One region of the Pseudomonas sp. LABIM340 genome, then DNA from elsewhere that is predicted to be linked to it. Evidence: predicted binding sites of a transcription regulator. Region 1 holds the regulator's gene; each other region holds the start of a gene.
What was found. Region 1 encodes FliA, which starts transcription of late flagellar genes. Its sites were predicted from a motif close to CTAAAGTTTNNNNNNNNNNNGCCGNTAA; they were not measured.

Region 2: ABKS89_RS10505 (methyl-accepting chemotaxis protein) is a predicted target of FliA. The motif match lies at 2,173-2,200, and genes of this name have one in related genera.
Region 3: ABKS89_RS07120 (flagellar protein MotY) is a predicted target of FliA. The motif match lies at 2,099-2,126, and genes of this name have one in related genera.
Region 4: motA (flagellar motor stator protein MotA) is a predicted target of FliA. The motif match lies at 1,708-1,735, and genes of this name have one in related genera.

The regions. Positions count from the first base shown of each region.
Region 1 is NZ_CM200227.1:4,697,686-4,702,696, reverse strand. Features, by position in the region: gene flhF (flagellar biosynthesis GTPase FlhF) at 1-807, shown strand, start outside; gene fleN (flagellar synthesis regulator FleN) at 971-1,798, shown strand; gene fliA (RNA polymerase sigma factor FliA) at 1,795-2,544, shown strand; gene ABKS89_RS21465 (chemotaxis response regulator CheY) at 2,742-3,116, shown strand; gene ABKS89_RS21460 (protein phosphatase CheZ) at 3,136-3,918, shown strand; gene ABKS89_RS21455 (chemotaxis protein CheA) at 3,950-5,011, shown strand, end outside.
Region 2 is NZ_CM200227.1:2,208,237-2,213,247, reverse strand. Features, by position in the region: gene ABKS89_RS10510 (SulP family inorganic anion transporter) at 1-193, shown strand, start outside; gene ABKS89_RS10505 (methyl-accepting chemotaxis protein) at 161-2,116, opposite strand; gene ABKS89_RS10500 (hypothetical protein) at 2,390-2,764, shown strand; gene ABKS89_RS10495 (flavin reductase family protein) at 2,789-3,397, opposite strand; gene ABKS89_RS10490 (hypothetical protein) at 3,475-3,753, opposite strand; gene ABKS89_RS10485 (GFA family protein) at 3,906-4,253, shown strand; gene mnmH (tRNA 2-selenouridine(34) synthase MnmH) at 4,644-5,011, opposite strand, start outside.
Region 3 is NZ_CM200227.1:1,499,146-1,504,156, forward strand. Features, by position in the region: gene ABKS89_RS07105 (peroxiredoxin) at 1-240, shown strand, start outside; gene rnt (ribonuclease T) at 301-981, opposite strand; gene pyrC (dihydroorotase) at 978-2,024, opposite strand; gene ABKS89_RS07120 (flagellar protein MotY) at 2,163-3,158, shown strand; gene ABKS89_RS07125 (argininosuccinate synthase) at 3,291-4,508, shown strand; gene gloA (lactoylglutathione lyase) at 4,604-4,975, shown strand.
Region 4 is NZ_CM200227.1:5,909,126-5,914,136, reverse strand. Features, by position in the region: gene rhdA (thiosulfate sulfurtransferase) at 1-32, opposite strand, end outside; gene ABKS89_RS27305 (HDOD domain-containing protein) at 148-1,671, opposite strand; gene motA (flagellar motor stator protein MotA) at 1,793-2,644, shown strand; gene motB (flagellar motor protein MotB) at 2,647-3,705, shown strand; gene rsgA (small ribosomal subunit biogenesis GTPase RsgA) at 3,922-4,953, opposite strand.

The sequences.
Region 1 (5,011 bases):
CGCATGGGGCTGCCGGCCGACCTGTCGCGCAACCTGCTGGAGCGCGTGGCTTCCATCGCCGATCCGAAGCAGGCCTGGCGCATGCTGCTGGCGCACCTGGCGCGCTCGATCAATACCCCGGAAATCGACCTGCTGGAGCAGGGCGGTGTGATCGCCCTGGTTGGCCCGGCCGGCATGGGCAAGACCACCACCCTGGCCAAGCTGGCCGCCCGCTACGTACTGAAGTACGGCGCGCAGAGCATCGCGCTGGTGTCCATGGACAGCTTCCGCATCGGTGCGCAGGAGCAGATCAAGACGCTGGGCCGCATTCTCAATGTGCCGGTGACCCTGGTCGATCCGGGCCAGTCGCTGATCCAGGCCATGGCACCGCTGGCGCGCAAGCGTCTGGTGCTGATCGATACCGCCGGCCTGCCCGCCAACGATCCGGCGCTGCGCATGCAGCTCGAAGCGCTGTCGTCGCTGAGCCTGAACGTGAAGAATTACCTCGTGCTGGCCGCGACCAGCCAGAGCCAGGTACTCAAGTCCGCCTGGCAGAACTATCGTTCCTGTGGGCTGGCCGGGTGCATCCTGACCAAACTGGACGAAGCGGGAAGCCTCGGCGAAGCTCTGGCTCTGGCTATCAGCCAGCATCTACCGGTAGCCTATCTGGCTGACGGGCCGAAGATCCCGGACGATCTGCATGTGGCACGCGCGCACCAACTGGTCAGCCGCGCGGTGAGCCTGCAATCGCCCGAAGAGCCTTGCGAGGATGCCATGGCGGACATGTTCGCCGGCCTTTACCAACAGCCGGTGCGTCGCGCCAGCTGAAGATTGTGAGCCCCGGGTGGGGCGTGGGGTGGCCGGTTGAGCCGCCCAAGCGATGCGGATGCTCTGCAAGACGATCCGCGAGCGCCGGAGGCGGTAGAGCACTGCAGCCGGATTAGCCGAAACGCCGATGCGTGACGGTCGAACGACGAGACAAGGTATTGATATGGGTATGCATCCCGTTCAGGTAATCGCAGTCACCGGCGGCAAGGGTGGCGTGGGCAAGACCAACGTGTCGGTGAATCTGTCGCTGGCGCTGGCCGATCTCGGCCGCCGCGTCATGCTGCTGGATGCCGACCTGGGCCTGGCCAACGTCGACGTGCTGCTGGGGCTGTCGCCCAAGCGCACGCTGGCCGACGTCATCGAAGGCGAATGCGACCTGCGTGACGTGATCCTCCAGGGACCCGGCGGCATCCGCATCGTCCCGGCGGCCTCGGGCACCCAGAGCATGGTGCACCTCACGCCGATGCAGCACGCCGGCCTGATCCAGGCATTCAGCGACATCAGCGACAACATCGACGTGCTGGTGGTGGACACCGCCGCCGGCATTGGCGACTCGGTGGTGAGCTTCGTCCGTGCCGCCCAGGAAGTGCTGCTGGTCGTTTGTGATGAACCCACGTCCATCACCGATGCCTACGCTTTGATCAAGCTGCTCAACCGCGACTACGGCATGACCCGTTTCCGCGTGCTGGCGAACATGGCCCACAGCCCTCAGGAGGGCCGCAACCTGTTCGCCAAGCTGACCAAGGTCACCGACCGCTTCCTGGACGTGGCGCTGCAGTACGTCGGCGCCATTCCCTACGACGAGTCGGTGCGCAAGGCCGTGCAGAAGCAGCGTTCGGTGTATGAGGCGTTCCCGCGCAGCAAGGCTTCCCTGGCCTTCCGTGCGGTGGCGCAGAAGGTCGACAGCTGGCCGCTGCCGGCCAACCCAAGAGGGCACCTGGAGTTCTTCGTCGAGCGCCTGGTGCAACATCCCACGGGTTCGGCCGTATGACCGCGGCCTCCGGAGCGCGTATGTACAGCAAGGCACAGGCGCACAACTCCCAGGAACTGCTGATCCAGAAACACGCCCCGCTGGTGAAGCGCATCGCCTACCACCTGCTCGGCCGTCTGCCGGCCAGCGTGCAGGTGGAGGACCTGATGCAGGCCGGCATGATCGGCCTGCTGGAGGCCGCGAAGAAATACGATCAGGGCAAGGGCGCGAGCTTCGAAACCTACGCCGGCATCCGTATCCGCGGCGCCATGCTCGACGAGGTGCGCAAGGGCGATTGGGCCCCGCGTTCGGTCCACCGCAACACCCGCATGGTCAGCGACGCCATCCGCACCGTCGAAGCGCGCACCGGACGTGACGCTAAAGATCAGGAGGTTGCTGCCGAACTCAATATGAGCCTCGAAGATTATTACGGCATCCTCAGCGACACCCAGGGCAGCCGTCTGTACAGCTTCGATGACATGTTGCAGGACGGCGACCAGGGCGGCGGCTTTGCCGAAGACGCCTCGCACCACGACAACGAGCCGTCCCACGGCCTGGAAGACGAACGCTTCCAGGCGGCCCTGGCCGACGCCATCACCAAGCTGCCCGAGCGCGAGCGACTGGTGCTGGCGCTGTACTACGACGAGGAACTCAACCTCAAGGAGATCGGCGAAGTGCTGGGCGTCAGCGAGTCCCGCGTCAGCCAGCTGCACAGCCAGTGCGCCGCGCGCCTGCGTTCGCGACTGGCGGAGTGGCGCGCTCGCTGAGCATCGGGTAGTTTCGCGTCGGCTGCTTCTGAGAGGCGGTGCTGAAGGGATTTTCCTTAGGCAAGTTATAGGCTTACGAATTTTTGGGTGACGTTCCTTTGACGCGCCCACAGCAAAGAGCGCACGACGCTCGATGAATTGACGGCACGCCCGCCAGGGCGCGTTTGGTATCGATGGAGGCAGGTTTGGACAAGAACATGAAAATTCTCATCGTGGACGACTTTTCCACGATGAGGCGCATCATCAAGAACCTCCTGCGGGACCTGGGGTTCACCAACACCGCAGAAGCCGACGACGGCACCACTGCGCTGCCGATGCTGCACAGCGGCAACTTCGACTTCCTCGTTACCGACTGGAACATGCCCGGCATGACCGGCATCGACCTGCTGCGTGCGGTCCGCGCCGACGAGCGTCTGAAGCACCTGCCGGTACTGATGGTCACCGCTGAAGCCAAGCGCGACCAGATCATCGAAGCGGCCCAGGCCGGGGTCAACGGCTATGTGGTCAAGCCTTTCACCGCTCAGGTGTTGAAAGAAAAGATCGAGAAGATTTTCGAGCGGGTCGGCAGCTGAGGCTGACCAAGAGGGCGTCATGGATTTCAACGAATCCGCGGGTGACTTCGAGTCGACCCTGAAAAAACACGCGCGCGAATTGGTCGACTGCCTCGAGCAGGGCGACGTACAGACCGCCGTGCAGCTGATCTCCGAGCTCAACCAGGCGCGTGATCGCGGGCTCTACCAAGAGGTAGGCAAGCTTACCCGCGAGCTGCACAACGCCATCGTCAACTTCCAGATCGATCCCAGCTCCCCGCGCGCCCAGGAAGTCTCGCAGATTGCCGACGCGACTGATCGCCTGTCCTACGTGGTGACGATGACCGAGAAAGCGGCCAATCGGACCATGGACCTGGTGGAAGAGTGCACCCCGGTGGTCATGCACATCGAGACCCAGGCCAAGGAGCTGCAGGAAGACTGGTCGCGTTTCATGCGTCGCGAGCTGGGCCCCGAGGCCTTCCGTGACCTGGCCAAGCGTGTCGAGCAGTTCCTCTACATCAGCGCCCAGGACAGCCGCAAGCTCTCCGCGCACCTGAACGACATCCTGCTCGCGCAGGACTTCCAGGACCTTACCGGGCAAGTGATCAAGCGCGTCACCAAGCTGGTGACCGAGGTCGAGTCGAACCTGGTGAAGCTGGTCTGGATGGCGGGGCAGGTCGATCGCTACGCCGGCATCGAGCATGACCACGAGAGCATGCGCGACGCGGTGGAAAAAGAAAGATCGTCCAAGGGTGAAGGTCCGCAGATTGCTGCCGATACAAGAAAGGACGTCGTATCCGGTCAGGACGATGTCGATGACCTGTTGTCCAGCCTTGGTTTTTAAGCGTCCGCTGACGCTGTAGAGGGAGCACCGAATGAGCTTCGACGCCGATGACGAAATCCTCCAGGACTTCCTGGTGGAGGCCGGCGAGATTCTCGAGCTACTGTCCGAGCAACTGGTCGAGCTGGAAAGCCGCCCGGATGACATGGACCTGCTCAATGCAATCTTCCGTGGGTTCCATACCGTCAAAGGTGGTGCCGGCTTCCTCCAGCTGAATGCGCTGGTGGAGTGCTGCCACATCGCCGAAAACGTGTTCGACATGCTGCGCAAGGGCGAACGCCGCGTGGATGCCGAGCTGATGGACGTGATGCTGCAGGCGCTGGATACCGTCAACGTCATGTTCCAGCAGGTGCGTGACGCGGAGGAGCCGACGCCGGCCACTCCCGAGCTGCTGGCTGCGCTGTCGCGCCTGGCGGATCCGAACGCCGCTCCTGCCGAAGCTCCCGCTGCGGCTGTTGCCGAGCCTGTCGTGGAAGAGGCCCCGGCCGCTGCGGCCGCCTATGGCGACATCACCGACGCTGAGTTCGAACAACTGATGGATGCCCTCGAGCCCGCCGCCGAAGCGCCTGCCGCACCGGTTGGCAGCGGTGGCGACGACATCACCGACGACGAGTTCGAAGCACTGCTCGACCAGCTGCACGGCAAGGGCCAGTTCAGCGCTGCTGCCAAGGAGCCCGTCAGCGCGGCTCCGGCACCGGTTGCCGAGGCGCCCGCCGTCGGTGCTGGCGACGAGATCAGCGACGACGAGTTCGAAGCGCTGCTCGACCAGTTGCATGGCAAGGGTCAGTTCACCGGCGCTAAGGAAGAAGCCGCCGCTCCCGTCGAAACCGCTGCCCAGACCAAGCCCGAGGAAACTCCGGCTGCCGGTGGCGACGACAACATCACCGACGACGAATTCGAGAAGCTGCTCGACGAGCTGCATGGCAAGGGCCAGTTCACCGGCGCGAAGGAAGAAGCGTTCGCGGCTGCGCCCTCCAATGCACAACCCGCTGCACAGCCCAAAGCGGCTGCTGCGCCCGCACCCAAGCCCGCTCCGGCGCCGACCGCTGCCGCCAAGCCTGCGCCGGCCAAGCCCGCCGCTGCCGCCGCAGAAAAG
Region 2 (5,011 bases), 2.5 Mb from region 1:
GGCGCGGGTGACCGGCGAAACCCTGGCGATGCTCAAACGCTCCGGCGCCCTGGGCGAGGTGAAGCCGCCGCTGGTGTTCAGTTCGGTGCGCGCGGGCGTCACCGCCTACCGGCGCTGGCACCAGCAGCGCAAGCGCGAGCAGGCGGCCAGCGCCCAGGCGTCACAGGCGGAACTGCCCAACCAGCCCCTGTAGCTCGCGGCTGAGCTGCGCCAGCTCGACACTGGAAGACGCCGTGGACTCCATGGCCTGCGCCGATTCGTCGGCAATGCCGCGGATGCTGCTGACGCTGCGGCTGATCTCCTCGGCCACCGCGCTCTGTTGCTCGGAAGCGGCGGCGATCTGCTGGTTCATCTGGTGGATCACCGCCACCGCCGAGGCGATGGTGCCCAGCGCGGCCTCGGTCTGTACCGCGTCGCCGACGGTCATTTCCACCAGCGCGTGACTGCGCTGCATACGTTGCACCGATGTATTCGCGCCGCTCTGCAGGGCGGCAATCAGCGTCTCGATCTCTGCGGTGGACTGCTGGGTACGCCGCGCCAGCGCCCGCACTTCATCGGCAACCACGGCAAAGCCCCTTCCCTGCTCGCCCGCCCGCGCGGCCTCGATGGCGGCGTTGAGCGCCAGCAGGTTGGTCTGCTCGGCGACGTTCTTGATCACGTCCAGCACGCTGCCGATGCTCTGGCTCTCGCGGCCGAGCTGCTCGATGCTCTGGGTGGCCGCGCGCACCGCATCGGCCAGTTGCTCGATGCGGCCGAGGGTCTGGCGCACCACGTCCTGCCCGCTGGCCACCTTGCCGTCGGCCTGTTCGGCGGAGCTGGCGGCTTCTTCGGCATTGCGCGCCACGTCGTGGACGGTGGCGGCCATCTGGTTCATCGCTGTAGCAACCTGATCGGTCTCGGCTTTCTGGCTGTTCACCCCGTGCTGGGTGCGCTCGGTGACGCTGGACAGCGCCTGCGCCGAGGCGGTGATCTGCCCCACGCCGTCGCTCAGGCGGCTGACGATACCGCGCAGGCTGTCGGCCATGCTGCCGACCGCGCTCATCAGTTGGCCGATCTCATCCTTGCGCCGCACTTCGATGCTCACGCTCAGATCGCCCTCGGCAATGCGCCGAGCCATGCCGATCACCTGTCGCAGCGGTCGCACGATCATCCAGGTGATCAGCAACGAGGCCAGCGCGCCGACCAGCAGCGCCAACGCCGCCGAAGCGACAATCAGCAACGTATTGGTGCGCAACTGGCTCTGCATGGCCGCACGCTGGGCGGCGTAGGCGTCGTCGACCTGCTGCATGACCAGCGCCGCGCGGTCGTTCATCTGCGCGTGAACCTGCTTTTCCTGTTCGAGGCTGGCGGTGTATTCGTCGAGCTTCTCGACGAAGGCGTTGATGTTGGTGATGACGTCCTTGAGCACCGAGACGTAGGTCGGATCGGTGATGGCCTCCTGCAGCTTGGCGGACAGCTCCAGCGCCTCGGCGGCGGACTTGATGCGGCCGCCCTCGGCCTTCTCTTCGCTACCGGCCTCCAGGCGCGAGCGGGCCTCGTTCAGGCCCTGCAGCACCAGGCGGTAGAGCTGGCTGACCTGGGCGGCCTGCTGCAGCAGTTCCTCGCCCTTCTGGCCCTGGGAATCCTTGAGTTCATAGGCGCCGTCATCGGCGAGGCTGGATTGCAGGATGTCCAGGCTGTTGGACGCGCCGCTCACCGACCAGGTGGCGGCGTCCAGCGACAGGCGCCGGCTCTTGCTGGACTTCTCGAAGCTGGCGAAGGCCGCAAGGTAGTCGGCAACGCCCTGCTCGACGCGGGCCATGGCCGCCGCCTGATCCGGCTGGGCCTTGAGACGCGCCACCGCTTCACCGAGGTTGCCTGCGTGTTCGCGCAGGCGCTTGGCCGAGGCATCGCTGGCGTCGATCACGAAGTCCTTCTCGCTCTGGCGCATCTCCAGCAACTCGCGGTTGATGGTCGACATGTCGCCGAGGAGGTCGAAGCGCTGGGAAATTGCCCGTAGCGAGGTCACGCCGATCACCGCTACCACGGCCGTCAGCAACAGCACCAGGCCGAATCCGATGGCCAGTTTCTTCGCCGTTCCCATATCGGCCAGACGACGCTGCACGAAGGCAACCATGGCTTCTCCCCCCATCCGCAATGGCGTTGCAGGAAATCCCGAAGGTCTCCTGATCGTTATCGCTGCTTTTGCGCGGAACATTAGGAGCGCCGCCCACCGACTGGATAGAGGGCACGACGGTGATGGCACGGTGATGCTGCACAGAGATACGTGGAGGTCGTATCCAGAACACTGAACAGGACTTTCCTTGCCCGGATACGGAAATCGCCGACAGCGACCTGCCGGCCTGACCGTTCAGATTCCGACACCTGACTTTCCACTCCAGGTGCTCGGATGAACGCCTACTATCAACTGGTCCTGCAGCGCCCGCTGGCGGGATTCGCCCACGCACTCCAATTGCCGGAGCTGTACCGCGAGCAGCGCCGCCTCGATCCGCTGCTGCTCGCTCGCGGGCAATTGCCGATCCGCCGCTTCGTCTGCCCGCTGGCCTGCGACGAGGTCAAGGGCGAGTGGCTCGACTGCTGGTTCGATGCCCAGACCGGCTGGAGCCTGGTCCACGGCATCGTCAGCCTGGTTCACGGCAGCACGCTGGAATTCACCCGTCGCAACGAACTGCTCTCGGAGCTCTTCGCTCTCGGCGAACGGCTGGACGTGGCGCGCATGGGCGGCATCCACTGGCAGCTGGGTCTGGAACTGGAGTTCGCCTGACGCCACAGCGCCAGGCACGGCGTCCTACTTCGGGCGAATCATGCTGAAGGTGTCGCGGGTATAGCTGTACTGGGTGCCGCCCAGGCGACCGACCAGGTCCAGCTTCGCCGGATCGACATGGCGCTCGTCCTGCATCACCGACTCATCGATGTGCGCCAGCAGCACGCGGGCGAAGATCAGCATGCTGGAGGGATTGTCCGCCGGGTACGGCATGATTTCCGCCAGCTGGCATTCGAAGGCCACCGGCACGCCGACCACTCGCGGCGGAGCTACGCGTTCGCTGGGCACGGTGGCGATGCCGGCGTGCTCGATCTCGCTGACACCGTGGGGCAGCCAGGCGGCGGTGGCGTTCATGTTTTCGGCCTGGGCGGCGCTGACCAGGTGGATCACCAGCTCGCCGGTCTCGCGTACGTTGCGCAGGGTGTCCTTGACGCTGCCGTCCTCACGCACGCTGGTGTTGACCAGCAGGGTCGGCGGCGAATCGCTGATGACCTGGAAGAAGCTGAACGGCGCGAGGTTGCTCTGGCCGTCCCTGGACAAGGTGGTAACCCAGGCGATCGGGCGTGGCGTGACGGTGGAGGCCAGCCAGCGGTAAGCCTCGGCCTTGGACAGTTGGGTGAAGTCGAGTTGCATGGGCTGATCCTGGCAGAACGGCGGGCGATGCGGTGGGAAAGGCGCGGGCCGCTTCAGGCAGCCCGGCGATGCGCGGCTCAGCGGCCGGCGCGGGATTCCTTGATGTAGAAGCGCGCGCGGCTGGCCTTGTCGGCGCAACCGTCGTACGCCTCGACCTGCTGCTGGGTCTTGGCAGCGGTCAGCAGGCCGACGGCCTTGGAGTAGCTGACAGTGCCGGCGAAACCTTCGGCCTTGGCCAGGTCCAGCTCGTGCCAGGCGGCGTTCAGCTCGTTGGCGCAGCTGTCGCGGTTGACGGTCTTGCCCGAGCAGCCGGCGACGGCGAGCAGCAGGGCGATGATCAGGGGAATGCGCGGCATGACGAAACTCCTGGAAGTATTCGGGGGTGAATCCAGCTTAGAACGCGGCGCAGAGGCCTGCCGGACGGCGCCGCAGTATGCCACCGGACGGATGGCATTCAAGCGACTACTACACTGTTTGCCCACGGGGTATCCCGACAAGGAGAAGGACCATGGTGCACCAGGGCAGCTGCCATTGCGGGCAGATCGCGTTCGAAGTGGAAGGGGACGTCGGTGAAGTCGTGTCATGCAACTGCTCGATCTGCCGGCGCAAGGGTTCGCTGCTGTGGTTCGTGCCGCGCGGCAAGCTGAAGCTGACGACTCCTGAGAGTGCGATGAGCACCTATACGTTCAACACCCATCGCATCGAGCACCGTTTCTGCCCCACCTGCGGCTGCGCGCCGCTGGCCTACGGCGCGATGCCGGACGGCACGCCGATGGCGGCAATCAATGTGCGCTGCCTGCCGGGCGTGGAGCTGGCGGGACTGACGGTGAAGGAGTACGACGGCAAGAGCGTGTGACGCTGGCAGCCCCTGTAGGAGCGCGCCATGCGCGCGATCCGTCGGCAGGGCCGACGCCCTGCTTCGGCTCCGGGCGGATGTTCTCTGGAGGTTTTCAAGAGCCAGAGCCCATTCGGGAGTTGTCGACTGGAAGCTATTCGTAGCGCGTAGGGCGCATAACCCGGAACGGGTTATCCGCCGATGCCATGACGGCGGATAACGCTGGCGCGTTATGCGCCCTACGAAGCTCCGCCACCCTTCCCGGCAAACGCTTGCGTAGGATGGTGTGGAGCGCAGCGATACCCATCGTTCTCATGCGCCGACAGCAGCATGGGTATCGCAAGCTCCACCCATCCTACGGTGATGCTCCGTCGTGGCGCCGGTGCGAGCCCCACAAGGGGAGCGCCGGGATCAGCGTTCGGCGCGGAAGCGCAGGTACTCCAACACTTCGTCCTGGGTGCCACGGAACTCCACGCGCTCGCCCTTGCTCTCGCGCTGGAAGGCATACATCGGGTCGTAGTATTCGCCCAGCAGCCCCTCGATCCAGCCCCGGTGCAGGTCCACCGAACCGCTGCGTTTCTGCTCTTCCAAAGCTTCATCCATGATCGCCGCCAGGCGCTGGTAGCGCTCGCCACCCAGGCGCTTGACGATGCCCGACAGGCTCTTGCGCAGGTAGGCGGCGAAGGAGTCGAAGCCGCCCTCCTCGCCCACTACCTGCACGTGGTCGGCGCACAGGTTCACCACGTAATCCTTGAGGATGCGCTCCACGCGCTGCTCGA
Region 3 (5,011 bases), 3.2 Mb from region 1:
GGCGTGGCTTTCCGTGGCGCCTTCCTGATCGACCAGAACGGAGTGGTGCGTTCGCAGATCGTCAACGACCTGCCGCTGGGCCGTAACATGGACGAGCTGCTGCGCCTGGTCGACGCCCTGCAGTTCACCGAGGAGCACGGCGAAGTCTGCCCGGCCAACTGGAAGAAGGGCGACAAGGGCATGACTGCCTCGCCCGAAGGCGTTGCCGCCTACCTGGCCGAGAATGCCGGCAAGCTGTAAAGCTGCTGGTGAATAAAAAAGCCCCGCAATTGCGGGGCTTTTTTATTCAGGACGGCGCGATCAGTGATCGTCTTCCATCCAGCCGCCGAATTCCTTCCAGCGGTTGACGATGCCGCAGAACAGCTCGGCCGTCTTTTCGGTGTCGTAGCGCGCCGAGTGGGCCTCGCGGTTGTCGAACTCGATGCCGGCGGTCTGGCAGGCCTTGGCCAGGACGGTCTGGCCGTAGGCGAGGCCGGCGAGGGTAGCAGTGTCGAAGCTGGAGAACGGGTGGAACGGATTGCGTTTCACGCCGCTGCGGTTCACCGCGGCATTGAGGAAGCCCAGGTCGAAGCTGCTGTTGTGGCCGACCAGGATCGCCCGCTTGCAGCCGTTGGACTTCAGCGATTTGCGGATGCCACGGAAGATTTCAGTCAGCGCCTGTTCTTCCGGCACGGCCATGCGCAGCGGGTGGTCCAGCTTGATGCCGGTGAACTCCAGCGCGGCCTGCTCGATGTTGGCGCCTTCGAAGGGCTCCACACGGAAGAAGTAGGTGTGCTCGGGGAACAGGTAGCCGCTCTCGTCCATGCCGATGGTGACGGCAGCGATTTCCAGCAGGGCGTCGGTGCCGGCGTTGAAACCGCCGGTCTCGACGTCCACCACGACCGGCAGGTAGCCACGGAAGCGGCGCGCCATCGGGTGGCGCGGGCCGGGCGGGAAGGAACCGTCGAGTTCTTCTTCGAAGATTTCGTTCTCGTCACTCATGCCTCGGTCTCCAGCAGGCGCCAGCGCAGTTTTTCACCCGCGCGCAGCGGGACCACGTCGAAGTCGCCGAACGGCAGCGAGGCGGGGGCTTCCCATTCTTCGCGGACCAGGGTGATGCGGTCGCTGTTGCGCGGCAGACCGTAGAAATCCGGGCCGTGGAGGCTGGCGAAGCCTTCCAGCTTGTCCAGCGCCTTGCGCTGCTCGAAGGCTTCGGCGTACAGCTCGATGGCGGCGTAGGCGGTGTAGCAGCCGGCGCAACCGCAGGCGGCTTCCTTGGCGTGGCGTGCGTGGGGAGCCGAGTCGGTGCCGAGGAAGAACTTCGGACTGCCGCTGGTGGCGGCATCCAGCAGGGCTTCCTGGTGGGTGTTGCGCTTGAGGATCGGCAGGCAATAGAAGTGCGGGCGGATGCCGCCAACCAGCATGTGGTTGCGGTTGTACAGCAGGTGGTGCGCGGTGATGGTGGCGCCGACGTTGGCCGGGGCGGCCTTGACGAAGGCGGCGGCATCGCCGGTGGTGATGTGCTCGAAGACCACCTTGAGGGTCGGGAAACGCTCGACCACGCGGGTCAGGTGCTCGTCGATGAAGCGCTTCTCGCGGTCGAACACGTCGACCTCGGCGCGGGTCACCTCGCCGTGCACCAGCAGCGGCAGGCCGACTTCGGCCATGGCTTCGAGCACGTGGAAGATGTTGTCGACGCTGGTGACGCCGGAATCGGAGTTGGTGGTGGCGCCGGCCGGGTACAGCTTGGCGGCGTGCACGAAGCCGGAGGCCTTGGCGGCACGGACTTCCTCGGCGCTGGTGCGGTCGGTGAGGTACAGCACCATCAGCGGCTCGAAGCGGCTGCCGGCGGGACGGGCGGCCAGGATGCGCTGGCGGTAGGCGTCGGCTTCGGCGGCGTTGCGTACCGGTGGGACCAGGTTCGGCATGATGATGGCGCGGCCGAAGGTGCGGGCGGCGTCGCCGACGGTTTGCGCGAGTGCGGCGCCGTCGCGCAGGTGGATGTGCCAGTCGTCGGGGCGCAGGAGTGTCAGGCGGTCGGACATGCGGATTCCAGGGGTGCGGTTGCAGCGGGAAGAGGGTGAAATGCTACCGGAAAAGGCCGCCGCCGGCACTCGCTATCAAGTTTTGCCGAGGCCGACCGATAGAATCTGGGACGCCTCTTTATCTGTATGGAAGCCACCGTGCGCCAGCCCTCCCTTCTCCTGCTCGCTCTCTGTGCCAGCCTCCCGGCCTGGGGGCTGACCTTCCAGACGCGCATGGAAAGTGCGCAATGGACGGTGGAGGGGGATCAGTTCGAGTGCCGGCTGTCGCAGAGCGTGACCGGATTCGGCCTGGGCGAGTTCGTCTGGCGCGCCGGCGAGTTGCCGACCTTCCGTCTCAAACCGCAGACGGGCTGGCTGGGCAGCGGCTCGGCAACCCTGCTGGCAGCCGCGCCGCCATGGCGCCCGGGGCAGGGCGACCTGAACCTGGGGGCGGTGCGGGTGGGCTCGGGCGATGTTCCCTTCAACAGTACCCAGCAGCAGGCCGGGCGCCTGCTCGGCGGCCTGCTGGAGGGGCGCGCTCCGGAGGTGCGCCACCGCACGCGTACCGGCGAGAATCTGCTGGTACGGCTGATGCCGACGCGTTTCGCCGACGGATACGTGAAGTTCCAGGACTGTTCGACGAAGATGCTCCCGGTCAATTTCGACCAGGTGCGTCAGAGCCAGGTAGGCTTCCCGGACGGCGGCACCGAGGTCGACCCGCTGGGCCGCGCCAAGCTGGACATCATCCTGCAGTACATGAAGGCCGACCCGACGGTGAACCGCATCGAGCTGGACGGCCATTCCGACAACAGTGGCAACCGCCTGGCCAACCGCGAGGCCTCGCGTCGCCGCGCCATCGCGGTGATGGAGTACCTGAAGGCCAATGGCGTGGCGGAATCGCAGATCACCGTGCGTTTCTACGGCGAGCGTTACCCGCTGGTGAAGAACAATTCCGCCGCCAACCGTGCGCAGAATCGCCGGGTTACGGTGAACCTGTCCCGCGAGGCGGTCGTCGAACAGGCTCCCGCCGAAGCCCCGCCAGCCCCTGCCGTACCGGCTCCCAGCCCCGCCAGCGCGCCGACTCAGGGCGCCTCAGCGCCTGCCGCCAACGCCTCCAACCCGCCTGCAACGCCGCCTTCAGCACCCAAGGGCTGAGCTGCGGCGTCGGGTCGCACCGACGATAGTATTTGTCGCTTTGTCGTCAAAAGCTGTCGCCCCTCTGTAAATTATTCCGAGCGGACAGTAGAATCGGTCCCTTTCGTGACAACCCCCGTGGAGTTGAGTGGCATGGCGGACGTGAAGAAGGTAGTCCTGGCGTATTCCGGTGGCCTGGATACCTCGGTAATTCTGAAGTGGCTGCAGGATACCTATAACTGCGAAGTGGTGACCTTCACCGCCGACCTGGGTCAGGGCGAAGAGGTCGAACCGGCCCGCGCCAAGGCCAAGCAGATGGGCGTGAAAGAAGTCTTCATCGAGGACCTGCGAGAAGAGTTCGTCCGCGACTTCGTCTTCCCGATGTTCCGTGCCAACACCGTCTACGAAGGCGAGTACCTGCTGGGTACCTCCATCGCCCGTCCGCTGATCGCCAAGCGCCTGATCGAGATCGCCAACGCCACCGGCGCTGACGCCATCTCCCACGGCGCTACCGGCAAGGGCAACGACCAGGTGCGTTTCGAGCTGGGCGCCTACGCGCTCAAGCCGGGCGTGAAGGTGATCGCTCCCTGGCGTGAGTGGGACCTGCTGTCCCGCGAGAAGCTGATGGACTACGCCGAAGCCCACAACATCCCGATCGAGCGCCACGGCAAGAAGAAATCGCCGTACTCCATGGATGCCAACCTGCTGCACATCTCCTATGAAGGCGGCGTGCTGGAAGACACCTGGACCGAGCACGAAGACGACATGTGGAAGTGGACCGTCTCCCCGGAGAAGGCCCCTGACGCCGCGACCTACATCGAGCTGACCTACCGCAAGGGCGACATCGTTGCCATCGACGGCAAGGACATGTCTCCGGCCCAGGTACTGACCGAGCTGAACCGCATCGGCGGCGCCAACGGTATCGGCCGTCTGGACATCGTCGAGAACCGTTACGTCGGCATGAAGTCCCGTGGCTGCTACGAAACCCCTGGCGGCACCATCATGCTCAAGGCGCACCGTGCCATCGAGTCGATCACCCTGGACCGCGAAGTCGCTCACCTCAAAGACGAGCTGATGCCGCGCTACGCCAAGCTGATCTACACCGGCTACTGGTGGAGCCCGGAGCGCGAGATGCTCCAGCAGATGATCGATGCCTCCCAGGAGCACGTGAACGGCGTCGTGCGCCTGAAGCTGTACAAGGGCAACGTCATCGTCACCGGCCGCAAGTCCGACGACTCGCTGTTCGATGCCAACATCGCGACCTTCGAGGAAGACGGCGGCGCCTACAACCAGGCCGATGCCGCTGGCTTCATCAAGCTCAACGCGCTGCGCATGCGTATCGCCGCGAACAAGGGCCGCAAGCTGTTCTGATAAGCTTGCGTCTCCCGTGACAAGCAGACCCCGGCCACGAGCCGGGGTTTGTGTTTATAAGCCCGCCAACCGGGCACCTGATGAGGAAAGAACCGATGAGACTGCTGCACACCATGCTGCGCGTCGGCGACATGGACAAATCCATCGCCTTCTACACCGAAGTCCTGGGCATGACCCTGCTGCGTCGCAAGGATTATCCGGACGGCCAGTTCACCCTGGCTTTCGTGGGCTACGGCAACGAAGACGACAACAGCGTCATCGAGCTGACCTACAACTGGGGCGTGGACCAGTACGAGCTGGGTACCGGCTATGGCCATATCGCCCTGGAAGTGGCCGACGTCTACAAGGCTTGCGACGACATTCGCTCCCGTGGCGGCAAGATCACCCGCGAGCCGGGCCCGATGAAGCATGGCACCAGCATCCTGGCCTTCGTCGAAGACCCGGACGTACCCCAAAGTATTCACTGATTTGACACCCTTCTAAAGTCGTCTAGATATGGACAG
Region 4 (5,011 bases), 1.2 Mb from region 1:
ATCACCAGGGGCAGGGCGGAGAAGGCAGACATGTCGGAGTCTCCCGGCGGGAACGGTGGGGGGAGGCAACGTGAGCAGGCGCCCTGGGCTACCCCGTGAGGGCGGTTAGTTTAAAGGGGACGCGGCGGGGCGCAAACCTTTCGCGGATCAGGAACCCCGAGCCATCTGCTTCACCGCATGCTCGATGCACTGCACGGTGCGGCCAAAGGCCTGTGCGTGCAGGTCCGCCAAAGGCTGGCCGTTGCGGTCGCAGATGATCAGCATGACGACCCGCGCGCCGTTGCCCAGCGAGCGCAGCAGCAGGTGTTCGCTGGGGATCAGCGCCTTCAGCGCGCCGGGAATCAGCGCCGAGAACTCGGCCATGTTGGCCGGGCTCAGGCGCAACTGACCGGGTTGTTGCAGGAGTTTGCGCAGCACCGGGCTGGCGGCGACTTCCAGCTTGAAGTCGCCGATCTCGCCGTCCAGGCCGAAGTCCCGGCGCGCCTGCAGCCAGCTGCCGCCCTTGTCGGCCAGCAGGATCATGCCGCGTTGCAGCCCGCAGGCCTGCAGGGCATCGCTGGCGCAGTCGAGCAGTTGCACGGCGTTGCCGAACGGGCTGGGCGTCTGCATCAGGCGGGTGCAGTGTTGGCGCCACTCGGCCAGGGTGTCCGGTGCCTTGGCCGGCTCCTCGGCCTTCGGGCCGTTGAGCCAGCGGCGCGCCTCCCAGGGCCAGAGCAGCGCCTCGGCCGGGTGCCAGAGCTGCGGGCGGGCGTGGCGCCGGGCGCTCTGAGCGGCAAGCCCGTGGACGGTCTGCTGCAGCTCCTCCAGCGGCATCTGCAGGTAGAGGCTGGTCAGGCGCTGCCAGCGCAGCATGTGCACGCCGCCCCACGACTGGTGCGCGGCCATGGCGATGCTGTTGGCGAGGAGGATCGTGTTGGCCGGGCGAGTCAGCCAGCGCTGCAGCTCCGGGTCGGCGTCCAGGCGCTGCTGCTGGCCCAGTGCATCGTGTTCGGTGTGGGCGACGTGCAGGGCGCGCACCAGCAGGCGCTTGTCGTCGCTGAGCAGCGCGTAACCCTGACCGACCCAGTCCGGCAGGCGCCAGCTGTCGGCGAGTGCGCGGCACAGTGGCAGCAGGCGGGTGCCGAGCAGTTCTTCCTCGACTTCGCTACTGCAGCGACCCAGGCCGTAGACCTGGCGCTGCCAGTTCTCCATCAGCTCGGGCCGCGCGGTCGCCAGCGCCCACAGCGGCGCCAGGGTGAACAGGCTGCCCCAGTGGATTTCCTGCCAGAGCCGCGCCAGGCGGTTGGCGAACAGGCCGCTGGCCTGCTGCATGGCGTGACGGCTGATCAGCAGCAGTTGGTTCAGCGCGCGCGGCATCTGCGCCTCGGGAACAGCTGGCAGGCTGTCGAGCAACTGGCTGGCGCGACTCAGGCCCAGACGATTGAGGGCGACCTCCAGGCTTTCCGCCGGATTGTCCCGTGCGCTCGGCGCGCGGTTGGCTTCGCGCAGGATGGCGAAAGCCAGTGTCGGCGCATCCTGCAGCAAATCGGCGATGTCACGGATCGAGCGGCGGCTATCGTTCAACGCACGGCGGATATCGTCGCGCTGCTCCAGCGGAACCGGCAAAGGCAGGTCTTCCAGCTGGGTAAGCCAGGCCTTGAGACGCTCTGGATGAAGCATTTGCTTGGACATGCGTGAGGCGCCGAACTGGTTTTTAGTGTTTTCGGCCTATAGTCTTGCCCGAAATCTCCGATAACAACAGGGAGGCGGGAAACTTGCCTCCCTTTCTGTTCACCGTTTCAGTCCGGTCCCCATGGCAAAAATCATCGGCATCATCGTTCTCATGGCCAGCGTGCTCGGCGGCTACATGCTCTCCGGCGGCAAGATCGCGGCCATCATCCAGCCGTTCGAGGTGCTGATCATCGGCGGCGCCGCGCTGGGCGCGTTCCTCCAGGCCAACCCTGGCAGCACCTTCATGACCGTGCTGAAGAAGGCGCCGAAGATGTTCGGCAACCGCTTCACCCACACCTTCTACCTGGAAGTGCTGGGCATGCTCTACGAAGTGCTCAACAAGAGCCGCCGCGAAGGCATGATGGCCATCGAGGCGGACGTCGAGGACCCGGCCGCAAGCCCGATCTTCAGCAAGTACCCGGCGGTGCTCAAGGACGAACGCATGACCGCGTACGTCTGCGACTACCTGCGCATCATGTCCTCCGGCAACATGGCCCCCCACGAGCTGGAGGGCCTGTTCGACATGGAACTGGGCAGCCTCAAGGAAGACCTCGAACACCCGGCCCATGCGGTGACTCGCGTGGCCGACGCCCTGCCGGGCTTCGGTATCGTCGCGGCTGTACTGGGCATCGTGATCACCATGGCCCTGCTCGGCCAGGGCAGCCAGGCCGAGATTGGCCACCATGTGGCCGCAGCACTGGTCGGTACCTTCCTCGGTATTCTCGCCGCCTACGGCTTCGTCGGTCCGCTGGCCAACGCCCTGGAGCACGACGCCAAGGAAGAGCTGAACCTGTACGAATCGATCAAGGCCTGCCTGGTGGCTTCCGCCTCCGGCATGCCGCCGTCGCTGGCCGTCGAGTTCGGCCGCAAGGTGCTGCTGCCGGCGCACCGTCCCAGCTTCAGTGAGCTGGAGCAGGCGGTTCGTGGGCGCTAAGCATGGATAACAACCAGCCGATCATCGTCAAGCGCATCAAGCGCTACGCCGCCGGCCACCATGGCGGTGGGTGGAAGATCGCCTTCGCCGACTTCGCCACCGCCATGATGGCGTTCTTCCTCGTGCTCTGGCTGCTGTCGTCGGCCACGCCGGAACAGAAGAAGGCCATCTCCGGCTATTTCCAGGACCCCATCGGTTTTACCGAGAGCGCCAGTCCCTACGTCATCGACCTGGGCGGCACGCCGACGCCGGCGCCGGACAAGACCCTGAACCCGCAGATCCAGGCCCAGCCGGACGCCGACGAGACACGGATCAACCCGGACGAGAACGCCAAGATCACCGAGCAGCAGGCCCAGGACGTCGCCGAGCAGGTCGAAAAGGAGCGCCTGGAGCTGCTGCTGCAGGAGTTGCAGAACAAGGTCGACGAGAACCCGACCCTCAAGCGCTTCAAGGACCAGATCCTCTTCGAGATCACCCAGGACGGCCTGCGCATCCAGATCGTCGACTCGGACAACCGGCCGATGTTCGACCTGGGCAGCGCGCGCCTGCAGCCGTACTTCGAGGACATCCTGCTGGCGCTGGCCGAGACCATCAAGCAGGTGCCGAACAAGATCAGCATCAGCGGCCACACCGACGCCAAGCCCTACGCCGGCAATGGCGACTTCGGCAACTGGGAACTCTCGGCCAACCGCGCCAACGCCGCGCGCCGTGCGCTGGAAGCCGGCGGCTACCCGGAAGACCAGATCGCCCGCGTGGTGGGTTACGCCTCGTCTGCGCTGTTCGACCGCAATCAGCCGCTCAATCCGGTGAACCGCCGCATCGACATCATTGTCCTGACCAAGAAGGCCCAGCGCGCCATCGAAGGCCAGGATGGCGGGGCTGACAAGCCTGCCGATGGCGTCGCTCCGGCAGCTCCGGGCGCGGCTGCGCCCAACGGTGCGCCGGCCAAGCCGGCGGCCGGGCAGGGCGACCCGCTGCCGCCTGACCAGCTCAAGCAGAAGCTCAACCTGTTCGACGACGGCGGCACGCTGAAACTCGACGAGCTGAACAAGCAGCAGTGAAAAACCAGAAGGCCAGCTGAAAAGCTGGCCTTCTTCGTCTAGGGCGGATAAAGCGGAACGCTTTATCCGCCATCTCGTCGCAAAGGCTGATGGCGGATAACGCCAGAGGCGTTATGCGCCCTACGGGGCTTTGCACGCAGTGGGCTTTTGTAGGAGCGGGCCATGCCCGCGATCCGCCGGCAAGGCCAGCGTTGCCGCCGGTGAGACGAAGGGCGGCTAGTACTCGTCTTCCGGCAGGCTCGCGAGGATGTGCCGGTAGCTGGCCATCCGCTGCGGCGAGATGCGTCCGTCTTCCAGCGCCTTGAGCAGCGCACAGCCCGGTTCGCGGTCGTGCTTGCAGTCGCGGAAGCGGCAGTGGCCGAGCAGGTCGTGGAACTCGATGAAGCCCGCTTCCACGTCGTCACGGCTGACATGGCCGAGGCCGAATTCGCGGATGCCGGGGGAGTCGATCAGGTCGCCGCCGGCGGGGAAGTGGAACAGCCGCGCGGTGGTGGTGGTGTGAGTGCCCTTGCCGGTGACTTCCGAGAGGTCGCCGACGCGGGTGTCGACGCCCGGCAGCAGGGCGTTCACCAGCGACGACTTGCCCACGCCTGACTGGCCGACGAACACGCTGACGTGCTCGTTCAGCGCCGCGCGCAAGGCGTCCAGCGCCAGGCCATTGGCAGCCGAGACTTCCAGCAGCGGGTAGCCCAGCTCGCGGTAGGTGCCCAGCAGCGAGTCGAGGAAGGGCGCATTTTCCTCGTCGATCAGGTCGGCCTTGTTCAGCAGCAGCAATGGCTTGATGCCCGCGTGCTCGGCAGCCACCAGGTAGCGGTCGATCAGGTTGGCGTGGGGCTCGGGGCGCGGCGCGAAGACAATGACGATGCGATCGACGTTGGCCGCGACCGGCTTGAGCACGCCGCGCATGTCCGGGCGGCGCAGCTCGGAGGTGCGCGGCAGCTGCGCGACGATCACGCCGATGCCCTGGTTGCCCGGGCGCCAGACCACCTGGTCGCCCGTCACCAGCGGCGGCAGGTTGGCGCGCAGGTGGCAGCGGAACACCTGGCCGGCGTCGTCGCCGTCCTGGGCCTCGACTTCCACCTGCACACCGAAGTGGGCGATCACCTGGCCGGTCTGTTCCGGGCCGAGGTCGCCGCCTTCCAGTTCTTCCAGGGCGCGCGACTCGCGCTTCGCCGCGCGTGCGGCGCGTTCTTCCTGGACTTTTTCGATCCGCCAGCTCTGCCGGCGGGTGAGGTGACGCTTGGCCATAGGGTATCCACAGGGAAAATCGCGGCGGAGTTTAGCATGCGGCGGCGCGCTTCCCGCT